Regions from separate parts of the Rhodococcus sp. NPDC057529 genome, predicted to be linked through region 2. Evidence: riboswitches for the same ligand, from Rfam matches in the RefSeq annotation. Region 2 holds a riboswitch; each other region holds the start of a gene.
The links. A riboswitch is a leader RNA that binds a small molecule or an ion and turns the genes downstream of it on or off. The one in region 2 is predicted to bind thiamine pyrophosphate.
Positions count from the first base shown of each region.

Region 1: linked by a shared signal. The riboswitch ahead of ACFU5V_RS08655 (3-oxoacyl-ACP reductase) and the one ahead of thiC (phosphomethylpyrimidine synthase ThiC) in region 2 are both predicted to bind thiamine pyrophosphate.
Region 3: linked by a shared signal. The riboswitch ahead of ACFU5V_RS39290 (TenA family protein) and the one ahead of thiC (phosphomethylpyrimidine synthase ThiC) in region 2 are both predicted to bind thiamine pyrophosphate.

Region 1 covers NZ_JBHVEY010000004.1:11,082-16,190, reverse strand. Annotated here, with positions in the region: gene ACFU5V_RS08660 (LLM class flavin-dependent oxidoreductase) at 45-1,340, opposite strand; gene ACFU5V_RS08655 (3-oxoacyl-ACP reductase) at 1,342-2,106, opposite strand; TPP riboswitch at 2,156-2,260, opposite strand; partial or broken gene ACFU5V_RS08650 (MarR family winged helix-turn-helix transcriptional regulator) at 2,334-2,780, shown strand; gene ACFU5V_RS08645 (organic hydroperoxide resistance protein) at 2,787-3,209, shown strand; gene ACFU5V_RS08640 (oxidoreductase) at 3,231-4,109, opposite strand; gene ACFU5V_RS08635 (CocE/NonD family hydrolase) at 4,150-5,109, opposite strand, start outside.
Region 2 covers NZ_JBHVEY010000008.1:358,450-363,558, forward strand. Annotated here, with positions in the region: gene ACFU5V_RS18555 (peptide deformylase) at 18-608, shown strand; gene ACFU5V_RS18560 (GNAT family N-acetyltransferase) at 598-1,563, shown strand; gene ACFU5V_RS18565 (exodeoxyribonuclease III) at 1,598-2,401, shown strand; gene ACFU5V_RS18570 (GNAT family N-acetyltransferase) at 2,438-2,800, opposite strand; gene ACFU5V_RS18575 (GNAT family N-acetyltransferase) at 2,901-3,284, opposite strand; TPP riboswitch at 3,418-3,525, shown strand; gene thiC (phosphomethylpyrimidine synthase ThiC) at 3,518-5,109, shown strand, end outside.
Region 3 covers NZ_JBHVEY010000034.1:11,443-16,551, forward strand. Annotated here, with positions in the region: gene ACFU5V_RS39275 (MFS transporter) at 1-899, shown strand, start outside; gene ACFU5V_RS39280 (carboxylesterase/lipase family protein) at 892-2,445, opposite strand; gene ACFU5V_RS39285 (NUDIX hydrolase) at 2,558-3,235, shown strand; TPP riboswitch at 3,294-3,389, shown strand; gene ACFU5V_RS39290 (TenA family protein) at 3,383-4,105, shown strand; gene ACFU5V_RS39295 (ABC transporter substrate-binding protein) at 4,090-5,109, shown strand, end outside; gene ACFU5V_RS39300 (ABC transporter permease) at 5,108-5,109, shown strand, end outside.

The DNA of each region.
Region 1 (5,109 bases), on a different contig from region 2:
CACTGTTGCGTACTTAGAGAAGGTTGTGTTCTTTGTGGTGGCAACTACCGGCGACCCCGGAGATGGTCGCGCAGGGTCGCTGTCTCATACTCCGCGCGGAACAGCCCGCGCTTCTGCAGGACGGGAACGACCTCGTCGACGAAGTCGGTGAGCCCGTGCGGGTAGAGCGGCGGCATCAGGTTGAAGCCGTCGGCGCCGCCGCCGCGGAACCACACCTCGATCTCGTCGGCGATCGACTCCGGGGTGCCGATCATGGTGCAGTGCCCGCCGCCGGCCGCCAGCGTGCCCAGCAGCGACCGCACGGTCGGACGGTCCTTCTCGATGATCCGCAGGATCGTGTCGTACCGGCCCTGCGGCCCGGTGAACTCCGACAGCGGCGGCAGCGCGGGAACGGGTGCGTCCAGTTCCCATGTGCTGCAGTCCTGCTGGACGAACATCGACAATTGCGCCAGCGACTGTTCGACGGGCAGGAGCGCGTCGAGTTCCGCCTTCTTCCGGCGCGCCTCCTCGGTGGTCGAACCCACGTAGGTGACGAGACCGGGCATCACGGTCACCGCGTCGGCGTCGCGACCCGCGGCGCGGATGCGCCGCTTCACGTCGCCGTAGTAACTCTGCGCGGCCGCGAGGTCGTAGGCGACGGCGTAGATGCCCTCGGCGCACCGGGCGGCCAGGTCGCGGCCCTGGTCGGACGCGCCCGCCTGGAACAGCACGGGGCGCCCCTGCGGCGAGTGCGGCACGGTCAGCGGGCCGGCGACGAGGAAATGCTTTCCCCGATGCCCGATCGGTGTCACCTTGGCCGGATCCGCGAAGATGCCCTCCCGGTCGAGGACGAGCGCGTCGGGCTCCCACGAATCCCACAGCGCCAGTGCCACGTCGACGAATTCCGCGGCCCGCGAGTAGCGGTCGTCGTGCGGCGGCATCTCCTCGAGACCGTGATTGCGGGCCTCGGCGTCGAACATCGACGTCACCACGTTCCAGCCGGCGCGGCCGCCGCTGATGTGGTCGAGCGACGCCAGCATCCGCGCGGCGTGGAACGGGGTGTAGAAGGTGGTCGACACGGTCGTCACGAGCCCGACCCGCTCGGTTGCCCGTGCCATCGCGGACAGCGCGGTGAGCGGTTCGAGGAACCACATGCCCCCGGACGCGGGGTCGCGCACCGAATGCCCGTCGGCGAAGAACACCGCGTCGAGGCAACCCCGCTCCGCGGTCTGCGCCAGTTCCTCGTAGTAGGCGATGTCGCTGAGCCGCTCCACCTGCGAGGCGGGGTGCCGCCACGCGGCGCCGTGGTGCCCGCAGCCGAAGAGGAAGGCGTTGAAGTGCAGTTGCCTCGTGTCGGTCATGTCAGTCCTTGACCAGTCCGCCGTCGACGACGAGGTTCTGGCCGGTCACCGACCGCGACCACGGGGACGCGAAGAACAGGACCGCGTCGGCGAACTCGTCCGGGGTGGTGACCCGCTGCAGCGGAGTGCTCGCCGCGATGAGGTCGAACACCTCGTCGGGGGTGGCGGCACTCGCGTCGGTGGTGCGCAGCAGCCCGCCCGAGACCATGTTGACGGTGATGCCGTCGGGCCCGAGGTCGGCGGCGAGGGTGCGCGTCAGCGACAGCGCGGCGGCCTTGGCGGCGGTGTAGTCGTGGTACGGGACGACGGGATTCTGGAACAGGTTGGTTCCGATGTTCACGATGCGGCCGAACCCGAGCGAGCGCATGCCCGGCAGCGCGGCCTGCGTGGTGTTCAGGGTCGCCTGCACGCTGCCGCGCAACTGCGAGTCGAAGGCCTCCCACGTGATGACGTCCGCCTTGGCGCGTGCGTCGCCGTTGAAGGAGAAGTCGGCGAGGGCGTTGTTGATCACGGTGGTCACCGGCGATCCGAAGTGCTCTTCCGCGGCGGCGAACAGTGCCGCCACCTGCGCGGCATCGGTGACGTCGGCCCCGAGTGCGACCGCGCGGTCCGCACCGAGGGATGCCGCGAGTTCCTCCGCCGCTTCCCGGCTGTTGCGGTAGTTCACGACCACCCGCGCGTGCTGCGCCGCGAACGAGCGCACGATGGCGGAACCGAGGCCCCGGCCACCGCCGGTCACCAGGACGATCTGCTTGTCGAGCTGCATTGCTGTCACCTTCCGATCGGTCGGCGACGAGACATCGGATGAGCGCATACGGCCGTCTCCGCGACATCCCTTCGCCGGCATTACCCAGTTCAGGTTCGACGGGTGTCTTCTCAGCCGCCTGGATCCTCGCCAGGCAGCACCCCGTGTCACTGGCCAATAGTGTAAGGCCAATCTCCTCGATGACCTTTTTGGTTGTGCACAACCTAGTTGTGTGCAACCATTCAGGGGTGACCGACAACCTCGCCCTCGACCGCCAGGTGTGCTTCGCGCTGTACTCGGCCTCCCGGGCCATGACGGCGCGATACCGGTCGATGCTCGACGCGCTGGGCGTGACCTACCCGCAGTACCTCGTGCTGCTCGTGCTCTGGGAACAGGACGGCCGCGGGGTGCGTGAGATCTGCGACGCCCTCGATCTCGACACCGGCACCCTGTCGCCACTGCTCAAGCGGCTCGACGCGCTGGGGCTCGTCGAACGCAGGCGTTCGTCGGCCGACGAACGCCGGGTCGGGATCCACCTCACCGAGAAGGGCGCGAGCCTCCGCGCCGCCGCGGAGGGCATCCCCACCGCACTCGCCCGCTCGACGGGCATGGGCGTCGACGAACTCGTCGCCCTGCGCGACACCCTGTCGCGCCTCACCGAATCGCTCCACAGTTTCGCAACCCCTACAGGAGAAGTAACCATGAAGATCGTCTACACCGCCGAAGCCCTCGCAACCGGGGAAGGCCGCAACGGCCACGCTCGCACGTCCGACGGCCGGCTCGACCTGAACCTCGCCATCCCCACCGAGATGGGCGGATCCGGCGACGGCACCAACCCCGAGCAGCTGTTCGCCGCCGGATACGCGGCCTGCTTCCACTCCGCACTCCAGCTGGTCGGCCGTCAGGCCGGGGCGAACATCGCGGACTCGGCCGTCGGCGCCCGCGTCGGGATCGGCTCCACGGACGGCGGCGGATTCGGCCTCGCCGTGACGCTCGAGGTGTCGCTCCCCCACCTGCCGCGCGCAGAGGCGCTCGAACTGACGGAGAAGGCGCATCAGGTGTGCCCCTACTCCAACGCCACCCGCGGCAACATCGACGTCACCCTCGAGGTCACCGAAGACTGAGCATCCTGCGCGGGCGTCGGGTCACCCGAACTTGTACTCGACGCCCGTCAGGTCCTCCGACAGCGACCACAGCGCCTTCGCGGTCTGCTCGTCCCGCGACTTCTTGTTGGAGCCCACCACCTTCGGGTGGCCCCGCTGCTCGAACAGGCCGTCCGGCCCGATGTAACTTCCGCCGATCACGCCGGGGGCGGTGGCGGCGAACAACATCGGCAGCGCCCCCATCTCCGCGGACTGCGCGAAGATCCGGTTGCCGACGGCCATCAGCTTGTCCTGCACCGACTCGGTGTGCGCCTGCAGATTGGTCGACGCGTAGCCGGGGTGCGCGGCCACCGCTGTCACCGGAGACCCGGCCGCGGCGAGCCTGCGCTGCAATTCGTACGTGAACAGCAGATTCGCGAGCTTCGACTGGCCGTAGGCGCTCCAGCGGTTGTACTTGCGGTGTTCCCAGTTGAGATCGTCGAGATGAATCGTTCCCGCCTGATGTGCCGCACTCGACATCGTGGCGACCCGATCGGTGATCTTGCCGAGCAGCAGTCCGGTCAACGCGAAGTGTCCGAGATGATTTGTGCCGATCTGCATTTCGAATCCATCGGCGGTCTTGCGCTGCGGAACCGCCATCACCCCGGCGTTGTTCACGAGCACGTCGACGGAATCGACACCGGCGGCAAACTCGCGCACCGATGCGAGGTCGGACAGGTCGAGACGTCGCACCTCGGCGTTGTCGCCGATCGACCGCGCGACCACCTCCCCCTTGTGGGTGTTGCGGCAGGCCAGCACGACGTGGGCTCCCGCCTTGCCCAGGGCCCGCGCGGCCACCTCCCCCAGACCGCTGTTGGCGCCCGTGACGACGAACGTACGGCCGCTCTGATCGACGATGTCCGAAGCTGTCCACTTGGTCATGCCGTCAACCCTACGGATCCCGGGACGCGGCGTGAACCCGTCACCACGCCCGCGCCCCGACCAGCGGCAGGTTGAGGAAACTCGGCCGGTCCGGCGACAATGCCACGTGCTGCGGCTTCAGCTGACTGTCCGCCAGAATCGGTCCGAGCGGCAGATACCGGGGAACGCTGCCCGCGTACACGTCGACGCGCAACCGGTGCCCCGGCGCGAGGACCGCGTCGGTGGGCACGAAGTTGATGTCGACCGGCGTCACTTCACCCGGAACCAGCGGCTGACGCGCGGCCACCGTCAGAGAGTGGTGCGGTTCGGTGTAGTCGCCGTTCGCCGACCTGGTGCTCTTCGAATCGTCCACCGCCCGCATCGAGGCGGTGAGCGCACCGTTGGTGAGCGCGGTCGACGTGCCGTCCGGTGCGACGTCGTTCAGCGTCACCGCCCAGAATCCGTCCGGCGCATCGAGCACGGTTTCGAGATGCAGATTGACCGGACCCGACAGTTCCGTCGGCTGTGTGACGGGGGCACTGGTGAACGTCAGGCCCTCGGCCTCGTTGAAGCGGGAGTCCTTGCTGCACACCGATCCGAAGACGACGGCCGCGCCGGCGGTGCCCTGCGTTCCGTCGCGGGAGCAGAGCCCGCGGAGTCCGGGTGCGACGGTGAGCCTCGCCGTGTCGCCGGGTGTCGCCGGCACCAGGCTGCCGTCGTGGGCGGCGTGCCCGGCGGTGCCGCTGGGGGCACCCGACAGGTACATCCGCTGGTAGTCGACACCGGCCCGCGGGAACCGGTCGGTGGTGGTCCAGCCGTTGCCCTGCTGATACAGCGTGACCGGGCCGTACTCGTCGATGCCGTTGTCGATGCCCTTCAGCCACCTGTCGAACCACGCGCGTTCGAGGACGTCGAGTCTCGGCGGCGCACCCGGCTCGCCGAAGCCGCCCCCGAACGAGACGTGGTAGGCGTCGCTCATGATCAGCTGCTTCTCGCCGGCGGGCAGCGGAATGTCGTTGTA
Region 2 (5,109 bases):
CACTATCCTTGACGACCATGGCCATCCTCCCCATCCGGATCGTGGGCGACCCGGTATTGCACGAACCGACCGAGACGGTGTCCCAGTCACCTGCGGAACTCGCAGACATCATCGCTGACATGTACGACACGATGGACGCCGCCAACGGCGTCGGGCTCGCCGCCAACCAGGTCGGCCTGCCGCTGCGGTTGTTCGTCTACGACTGCCCGGACGTCGACGAGACCGGAAAGCCGTTCCGCCGCCGGGGCTGCGTCGTCAACCCGGTCCTCGAGACGTCGGAACGACCCGAGACCATGCCAGACCCAGACGACGACGTCGAGGGCTGCCTGTCGGTCCCCGGCGAACAGTTCCCCACCGGCCGGGCCGAGTGGGCGAAGGTGACCGGCACCGACGCCGACGGCAATGCCGTCGAGATCGAGGGGCGCGACTTCTTCGCGCGCATGCTGCAGCACGAGGTCGGTCACCTCGACGGTTTCCTCTACGTCGACATGCTGGTCGGCCGCAACGCACGCGCCGCCAAGAAGACCATCAAGCGCGCCGGCTGGGGAGTTCCCGGTCTCAGCTGGGTGCCCGGAACGGTCGAAGACCCGTTCGGGCATGACGACTGACATTCCGCTCGGAGCCCGGGTGGTGCTGCGCTACCAGCTGCCGCCCGGGTCCAGCCATCCGATGACCGACGTCATCGGGGTGCTCGAGAGCGTCGAGCCGGTCGTGGTCGTCCGCGATGCGGCCGGCACCGCGATCGAAGTGGAGCCCGGGCGAGTGGTCGCGCTGAAGGCCGTCCCCGCGCGACCGGTGCGGGCGAGCGAGATCCGGTCCCTCGAACTGGCCTCCGCCGACGGCTGGCCGGGGATCGAGCACGCTTGGATCGACGGCTGGCTCGCCCGATACGGCCACGGCTTCACCGGACGCGCCAACTCGGCGGCGCCGCTCGGCGACCGCGGGACGGTCGGGAGCCTGGACGACCCCTCCCCCGGCGGCACGCTCGACCGTCTGCGCGAGTGGTACGCCGAGCGGGACCGCCCGCTGCGGCTGCTGATCCCCGACCGCCTGGGCGAGGTGCCGCCGGGCTGGAACGTCAGCGACGAAGTGGTCGTGATGGCCGCCGACGTCGACAATCTGGCGCTGCCCGAGGGTCCGCGGACCACGACCGTCACCGATCACCCGGATCCGGACTGGCTCGCCCTGTACCGCTACCGCGGGTCCGCGCTGCCCGACTTCGCGGTCGACGTGCTGAACGCGGTCCGCGGCGGGACGCTCGGCTTCGGCCGGATCGGCGCCGCCGACTCGGCGCTCCTCGCCGTCGCCCGCGGATCCGTCACGACCGCGCCGGACGACCGCCGGTGGGTCGGGCTCACCGCGGTCGAGGTGGCGCAGGCTCACCGCCGCCGCGGAATCGGCAGCCTGATCTGCGGCGACATGATCAATTGGGGGCGCGAGCACGGCGCGACCCACGCGTGCCTGCAGGTCGCCGCCGAGAACGAGGGCGCGCAGGCGATGTACCGCAACGTCGGCTTCGTGGCGCACCACCGGTACCGCTACGCCACCGAACCCGGCGGCTGAGAATCTGTCGGGGCGTGCCGCTAGGGTGGCTGCCGTGCGCATCGCAACCTGGAACGTGAACTCTGTTCGTGCCCGTACCGACCGGATCCTGGACTGGCTCCAGCGGTCCGACGTCGACGTGCTGGCGATGCAGGAAACCAAGTGCAAGGACGAGCAGTTCCCGTACGAGCGGTTCCGCGAACTCGGGTACGAGGTCGCGCACGTGGGCCTCAGCCAGTGGAACGGTGTCGCGATCGCGTCCCGCGTCGGCCTCGACGACGTGCAGATCGGCTTCGAGGATCAGCCCGGGTTCCACAAGGATCCGGAGGTCGCCCCCGTGCAGGAAGCGCGCGCCATCGGTGCCACCTGCAACGGCGTCCGCGTCTGGAGCCTGTACGTGCCCAACGGCCGCGAGCTCGCCGATCCGCACTACACGTACAAGCTGGAGTGGCTGGCGAAGCTGCACACGGATGCGGTCGGGTGGCTCGACCGTGATCCGGACGCGCAGATCGCGCTGGTCGGTGACTGGAACGTCGCACCCACCGACGAGGACGTCTGGGATCCGGCGCTGTTCGAAGGCAAGACCCACACGTCCGTCCCCGAGCGGGAGGCCTTCCAGGCGTTCGTCGAATCGGGATTCGCCGACGTCGTCCGGCCGCACACCCCCGGCCCGGGTGTCTACACCTACTGGGACTACACCCAGCTGCGGTTCCCGAAGAAGCAGGGTATGCGCATCGATTTCGTGCTCGGGTCGCCCGCCCTCGCGGGCCGTGTCGACAAGGCCGAGATCGACCGCAACGAACGCAAGGGCAAGGGCGCCAGCGATCACGCGCCCGTCATCGTCGACCTCGGCGACTGACACGCAGCAACCCGAGACGAACGGCGCCCCCGGGGTCTAGTCGGCGACCAGAATGTCGAGATGCTCCGGGTTCAGCGCCACGTAGCGCCGGACGTACGTGCAGATCGGGCGCACCTTCCAGCCCCGCCGGCGCGCTGAACCCAGCGCCTCACGAACCAGGACCGCGGCGAGACCGCGGCCACCGAGGTCTTCCACGATCACCGTGTGCATGAACGCGACCACCTCGCCGGGTCTGGCGGTGAATCCGGGAATGTCGTCCTCGTCGCGATAGCCGAGGATGCCGACCAGCTCGTCCCCCAGCCACAGATCGAATCGTTCGTGGGCGGGGTTGTCGAGCACGCGCGCAGCAGTGGTCGTGATGCTCCCCGACGGGCCGGAACCGTTCGACATGTGATCCATGCCACTCATGGAAACAGTTCCCGGGCGCCCTCGCGAGCGGAACCACCGGCCCCGGAACCGTTTCGTTGCCGACGAGTGGTCGATTCGTGTCCCGTCGCCGTCAGACCTCCACCGGGACCATGAGGTCGCGGTATTCGGGATGCCCTGCGACGAAGCGCTGCACATAGGTGCACACGGGCCGTACCTTCCAGCCGTACCCGCGCGCGAGGTCGAGGGAGCGCCCCACCATGAGTGCGGCGAGTCCGCGGTGACCGAAGTCCTCCACGATCACCGTGTGCATGAACGAGACCACCGGAGCCTGACGCCCCCGGCCCCCCTGGCCCGGCGGCCGGGCCACCACGCCCACTCCCGCGCCCGCACCCGGCGGGGTGTCCGCGAGGGCGAAATACCCGAGGATGCCGACCAGGTCACCACTCAGTCGGAGTTCGAATCGGTTCTGATCGGCGTTGTCGATCACGTCCACAACCTGCGCGTCCGTCAGCATGGCTATCTCCTGGGGTATGTGTCGTAATCGAAATGTGATGTTCATCACCCTTTATACCGATGCACGGAACCGCTGTCCAAGTTTCCCCCGAATGTTTCACTCACAGAGATCTCGGTTACAGTCTCCGGGACAACTACACATCCACGGGGGCTCGCACCAGCGGGCTGAGAGGACGGCTAGGGCCGTCGACCGTCGAACCTGTCCGGGTAATGCCGGCGTAGGGAGCATCATCGATGAGCACAACCATATCTACAGCCACGTCCGTCACCACGGGACCGATCCAGGGCAGCACCAAGCAGTACCTGCTGTCGGGCGGCGACGTCCGGGTGCCGGTCCGGCGCGTACACCTCACCAACGGTGAGCACCTCGACGTGTACGACACATCGGGCCCGTACACCGACGCGGACGCCACGATCGACCTGGACGCGGGGCTTCCGCACCTGCGGGCGCCGTGGATCGCCGACCGGGCAGGCACCCAGCTCGACGCCGCCCGCGCCGGAACCGTCACTCCCGAGATGCGGTATTGCGCAGCACGAGAGGGTGTTTCACCCGAGACGGTGCGCGCCGAGGTCGCGGCGGGTCGGGCCGTGATCCCGGCCAACCGCTGCCACCCCGAACTCGAGCCGATGATCATCGGCAAGGCGTTCGCGGTCAAGATCAACGCGAACATCGGCAACAGCGCGGTGACGTCGTCGATCGCGGAAGAGGTCGAGAAGATGGTGTGGGCGACGCGGTGGGGCGCGGACACCATCATGGACCTGTCCACCGGCAAGAACATTCACGAGACCCGGGAATGGATCCTGCGCAATTCGCCGGTGCCCGTGGGAACCGTGCCGATCTACCAGGCGCTGGAGAAGGTCAACGGCGATCCGACGGCACTCACGTGGGAGATCTACCGCGACACCGTGATCGAGCAGTGCGAACAGGGCGTCGACTACATGACGGTCCACGCCGGAGTACTGCTCCGCTACATCCCGCTGACCGCGCGCCGGGTCACCGGCATCGTCTCCCGCGGCGGTTCGATCATGGCGGCGTGGTGCCTGGCCCATCACCGGGAATCGTTCCTGTACACCCACTTCGACGAACTCTGCGAAATCCTCCACCGCTACGACGTCACGTTCTCGCTCGGCGACGGCCTGCGCCCCGGCTCCATCGCGGACGCCAACGACGAGGCCCAGTTCGCCGAACTCCGCACCCTCGGCGAGCTCACGAAGATCGCGAAATCGCATGGCGTGCAGGTGATGATCGAAGGTCCCGGGCACGTGCCGATGCACAAGATCGTCGAGAACGTGCGACTCGAGGAGGAGCTGTGCGAGGAGGCGCCGTTCTACACGCTCGGACCGCTCGCCACCGACATCGCACCGGCGTACGACCACATCACGTCCGCGATCGGCGCGGCGATGATCGCGCAGGCCGGTACCGCAATGCTCTGCTACGTCACCCCTAAGGAGCACCTGGGACTGCCGAACCGGGACGACGTCAAGACCGGGGTCATCACGTACAAGATCGCGGCGCACGCCGCGGACCTCGCAAAACAGCATCCGCGGGCGCAGGAACGGGACGACGCGCTGTCGAAGGCCCGGTTCGAGTTCCGCTGGCACGACCAGTTCGCCCTGTCCCTCGACCCGGACACCGCGCGGGAGTTCCACGACGAGACGCTGCCCGCCGAGCCGGCGAAGACGGCCCACTTCTGCTCGATGTGCGGTCCGAAATTCTGCTCCATGCGGATCTCCGCCGACGTGCGGGAGTACGCACGGCAACACGGACTCGATTCGGTCGAAGCCATCGAGGCCGGCATGGCCGAGAAGTCGAGCGAGTTCGTCGA
Region 3 (5,109 bases), on a different contig from region 2:
TCGGCGCCGCATTCGATCCGGCCGGCATCGCGGCGAGGGAGTCGATGCTGCCCGCCGCCACGAAGTCCGCGGGGTGGTCACTCGACCGGATGAACAGCCTCTACGAGGCCAACTACAACGTGGCGTATCTCGTCGGCCCGGGCATCGGCGGTGTCCTCATCGCCACCATGGGTGCGGTGAACACGTTGTGGGTCGCCGCCGCCGGGTTCGTGCTGTCCGTGGCGACGATCGCGTTCCTGCGTCTCGAGAACGCCGGAAGACCCGACACCGCCACGCGTCCGACGTCCATCTGGCACGGCACGCTCGAGGGGCTGAAGTTCGTGTGGCACAACCGGCTCCTGCGCACGATCGCGCTCGTGGACATGGCGGTGGTCGCGCTGTACATGCCGGTCGAATCGGTGGTGTTCCCGGTGTACTTCACCGAACTCGACAAACCTGCGCAACTGGGCTCGGTTCTGATGGCGCTCAGCATCGGCGGCGTGGTGGGCGCCCTCGCGTACGGACCGCTCGCGCCGTTCGTGTCGCGCCGGTTGCTGATGGTGGTGGCGGTGACCGTGCTGGGCGCGGCGATGGTCGCGATGGCGTTCCTGCCGCCGCTGTGGGCGATCCTGGCGCTGGCCCTCCTGCAGGGTCTGGTGTTCGGTCCGGTCGGCCCGATCGCCAACTACGCCATGCAGACTCGCAGTCCGGAGCACATGCGCGGCCGGGTCACCGGGGTCATGACGTCCACCGCCTATGCGGCGGGTCCGCTGGGCTACCTGCTGGCCGGCCCGATCCTCGACAAGTGGGGAATCCAGCCGACGTTCTTCGTGCTCGCGATCCCGGTCCTGATCATCGGGCTGGCGTGCTTCGCGCTGCCCGTGCTGAAGGAACTGGACGAGAAGGTTCCGGTCAGTTGAAGCCCATGACGTCGTTGCCCCAGGCCACCCGCATCTCGTGGTCCGGGTCCTTCACGAGGGTGTCTGCGCCGTCGATCAGCAACGTGGAGCGGTTCTCCTCGTCGTAGGGGGCCCAGTGCTTGGACCCGTCCAGGGCGGCGGGGACACCGTGCCGCGCGAACGCGAGCCACCGGCGCTGTATCCGGCCCGACACCTCGAGCGCCGTCTTCCGGCCGCCGAGCCAGAACGTCGGATCGATGTTGAGGGTGTCGAAATTGCCGAACACGTACGGGAGTTCGGTGGCGTGCCCGGCTCCGATGCGTGCGGCCTTGAGCATCGGCGTGGCCTGGTCGAACCGGTACATCCACGTCGGCGAGTGCCTGCTGTGGGCGTCGGCCACCCACAGGGCGGGCATCCGGAACGCGGCGTCGCGGGACATCGCGAGTGCGCCCTTCGGTTTCCCGCGGTCCGGGTACGCCGACAGGATGTCGGCGAGGCGGGCCGCGGGCAGTTCCGGGTGATCGGTCGCGATCGCCCGCAGCATCTCCTGCACCGAATCCGAGGTGACCGGCAGCAGAGGAGATTTCATGAACTTGAAGATCGACGACTCGTCCTTGTTGGAACCGATGATGAGGGGGATGCGGTGGGAGTAGCCCTTCTGGAACGCGGCCACCGGGTAGCGGGGCAGGAAGTCGCGGTCCACCACGGGCGCCATGGCGAGTGTGCCGGGGATCTTCGTCGGCACCTCGTTGACGAGCGTGTCGCTGGCCTCGATGACCGTGCGGTACGGGAGGCGCAGCAGCGTGTCGATCCGGGCGGGTTCCACGTCGAGGATGTCGAGGAACTGCTTCGCGACCGTGGCCGCCCGCTCGCTGCCGTAGACCGATGTGGCGGGTGGGCTCTGGGCAATCGCGCGGTGGAACAACCCGTCCGCGCTCGGGCACGTCATCAGCGTGGTGATCGACCCGGCTCCCGACGATTCCCCGAACACCGTCACCTCGTCCGGGTCACCGCCGAACGACGCGATGTTCTCGCGCACCCATTCGAGCGCGGCGACCTGGTCGCGCAGCCCGCAGTTGGTCTCGAACACCCGCTCGGCCGTCGAGAACGACGACAGGTCGAGGAAGCCGAGCGCACCCACCCGGTAGTTGAACGAGACCAGCACGACGTCGCCGAGAGTGGACAGGATCCGCCCGTTGTAGATGCCCTGAGCTGCGGTTCCCAGGCAATAGGCACCGCCGTGGATCCACACCATCACCGGCCGCGGGGTGCCGTCGGGCCGGGGTGCCCACACGTTGACCGACAGGCAGTCCTCGTCCATCTCGAGTCCGGCGTCGATCGGGACGGCGGTGCCGTGGCCCTGCGGGGCCATCGGGCCGAAGTCGACGCAGTCGCGCACGCCCTGCCACGGCGTCGGCGGGGCCGGCGCCCGGAACCGCAGATCGCCGACGGGGGCGGCGGCGAACGGGATGCCCTTCCACGCGTAGACGTCGCCTTCGGGATAGCCGCGCACGTCGCCGTCCCGGGCGCGGACGACGAGTGTGTCGCCGGACTTCTCGACATCCACGGCCGAATCTCCTCACGCAGCGCGTACGGGAATCTCTCGCCAAACTACCAACGATGCGCAGGCAGGGCCGCTCGAACGCGATATAGATCAACCGCGCGCTAACATGTGCTCCGTGGCCGCATCGACCGATCCCGAGGGCAAGAGCCTCCTCGACTACCCGCGGCCGTCCGTGGCGGTCGACGTCGCCGTCCTCACCGTCGACGGCGCCGAGCTGAAAGTGCTTGTGGTTCCGCACCGTTCGGGCCGGCTCGCACTCCCGGGCACCTTCCTACACGAAGGCGAGCGACTGCGGGACGCCGCCGAGCGGTGCCTGCGGATCAAGGCCGGCCTGACGGGTGCCGAGTTCCACCAGCTGGCGATGTTCGACGACCCCGGCCGCGACGACCGCGGGTGGGTGCTGTCGATGACGCACGGTGCGGCGCTGCCGCGCACGGCGCTCCCCCGCGACGCGCTGCTGATCCCCGTCGACGGCAACCGGGTGACGCAGGACCTCGCGTTCGACCACGCGGACGTCGTCACCCTCGCCGTCGCCGACCTGCGCGAGCGGTACGCGCGGTCCGTCGACCCGTCGGGCCTGGCCGGCGACACGTTCACGGTGCTCGAACTCCGCCGGGTCTACGAGGTGGTGTTCGGCCGTCCCCTCCCGAAGGACTCGTTCCGCCGGCACGTGATGCCCGCGCTCGAGCACACCGGCGACATGGCCGTCGTCGGGACCGGCAGGCCCGCCGAGATCTACACGCGCGGCCCCGCGCCCCTCCCACCGGGAGCGGCCGCGTTCCTCGCAGGCTGAGCGCGTCCACCCACCCGGGGCCTTTCCGTTCGCGGCACGGCCGGTGCTAGGGTCGGCTTGTTCTGACACGGGGTGCTCCGCACGGGCGGGGCTGAGAACACACCCGGGAACCTGCTCAGGTAATGCTGACGAAGGGATGTCAACGTTGTGAATAGCTCTGTCCAAGGTGCTGCGGGCGCAGGCCGGCACGCCCGATTCACGGACCACTTGTGGGACCGGACCAAGGTGCTGCGCGAGGCGATCGACGAACTCGAGTTCCTGCGCCGCCTCGGCGACGGAACGCTGCCGCTGGACGTGTTCCGCACGTATATCGAGCAGGATTTCCTGTATCTGACCGGGTACGCGAAGGCCCTGTCCCTGGTCGCCGCGCATGCGCCGGGCCCCGTCGAGGCCGGCTTCTGGGCAGGCTCGGCGGCCGAGGCCGCGACGGTCGAGGCGACGTTGCACCAGAACCTGCTGACCAGCGGACGGCTCCCCGCGTCGGACGCCGAACCGCAGCATTCGCAGGCCTGCCTCGGGTACATCTCCTACCTGACGGCGGTCGCCGCCACCGAGCCGTACGCGGTGTCCGCCGCCGCGGTGCTGCCGTGTTTCTGGATCTACGCGGACGTGGGACGCAGGCTCGCGGCGAGCGCCCGGGACGTGCTGGCTGCCGATCCGTCGCACCCGTACGCACAGTGGGTGACCACGTACGACGCGGAGGAGTTCCACGCCGCCGTCGCGAAGGCCCGCGAACTCGTGGACGCCGCCGCGGACGCCGCGACCGAAGCCCAGCGCGAAGAGATGGTGGAGGCGTTCACGATCGCCAGCCGCTACGAACTCATGTTCTGGGACACAGCACTCAACAAGCAGGAATGGCCGGCGTCGTGACTCTCTTCTCCCGTACCAAGCGCGCGGCCACCGCAGCCGTCATCCTCGTCTCGGCCCTGTCGATGCTCACCGGCTGCGCCGGAAACTCGCAGTCCGACGACACCATCCGGTTCGCACTCGACTGGACGCCGAACACCAACCACACCGGCCTGTTCGTCGCCCAGCAGGAGGGCTGGTTCGCGGACGCCGGACTCGACGTGCAGGTGCTGCCGTACAACGACACCTCACCCGACACCCTCGTCGACGCCGGCAACGCGGAGTTCGGCGTGAGCTTCCAGAGTTCCGCGACGTTCTCGAAGGCCGCGGGCGCCCAGACCACGTCGGTCATGGCCCCGCTGCAGCACTGGGCGACGGGTATCGCGGTGAAGGCGGATCGCGCCGACATCACCCGCCCCCGGGATCTCGACGGCAAGATCTACGCCGGTTTCGCGGACCCCGACGGCGAGGAGACCCTGAAGCAGATCATCCGGAACGACGGCGGCAAGGGCGAATTCACCACCGTCACGCTCGGCACGTCGGCCTACGAGGCCGTGTACTCCGGCACCGCCGACTTCACCGTGTCGTTCTTCGGCTGGGAGGGCATCGAGGCCGAGCACCGGGGCACCCCGATGCGCTACTTCCACTACACCGACTACGGCTTCCCGGACGCGTACGCACTCGTCATCGAGGGCAACGAGCAGTGGATGGACGAGCATCCCGAGCAGGCCCGCAAGTTCGTCCAGGCCCTGCAGCGCGGCTACCAGTTCGCCGCCGACCGGCCGGACGAGGCCGCGCAGATGTTGATCGACGCCAATCCCGGCGCGTTCACGGACGAGTCCCTCGTGCGGGAGAGCCAGCAGATGCTGTCCTCCGAGTACATGAAGGACGCTTCCGGAAAGGTCGGGACCCAGACGGCCGAGCAGTGGGCGGGGTACTCCGGTTTCCTGTTCCAGCACGGCCTGCTCACCGGCCCCGACGGGGCACCGCTGACCACGGAACCCGACTGGTCGACGTATTTCACCAAT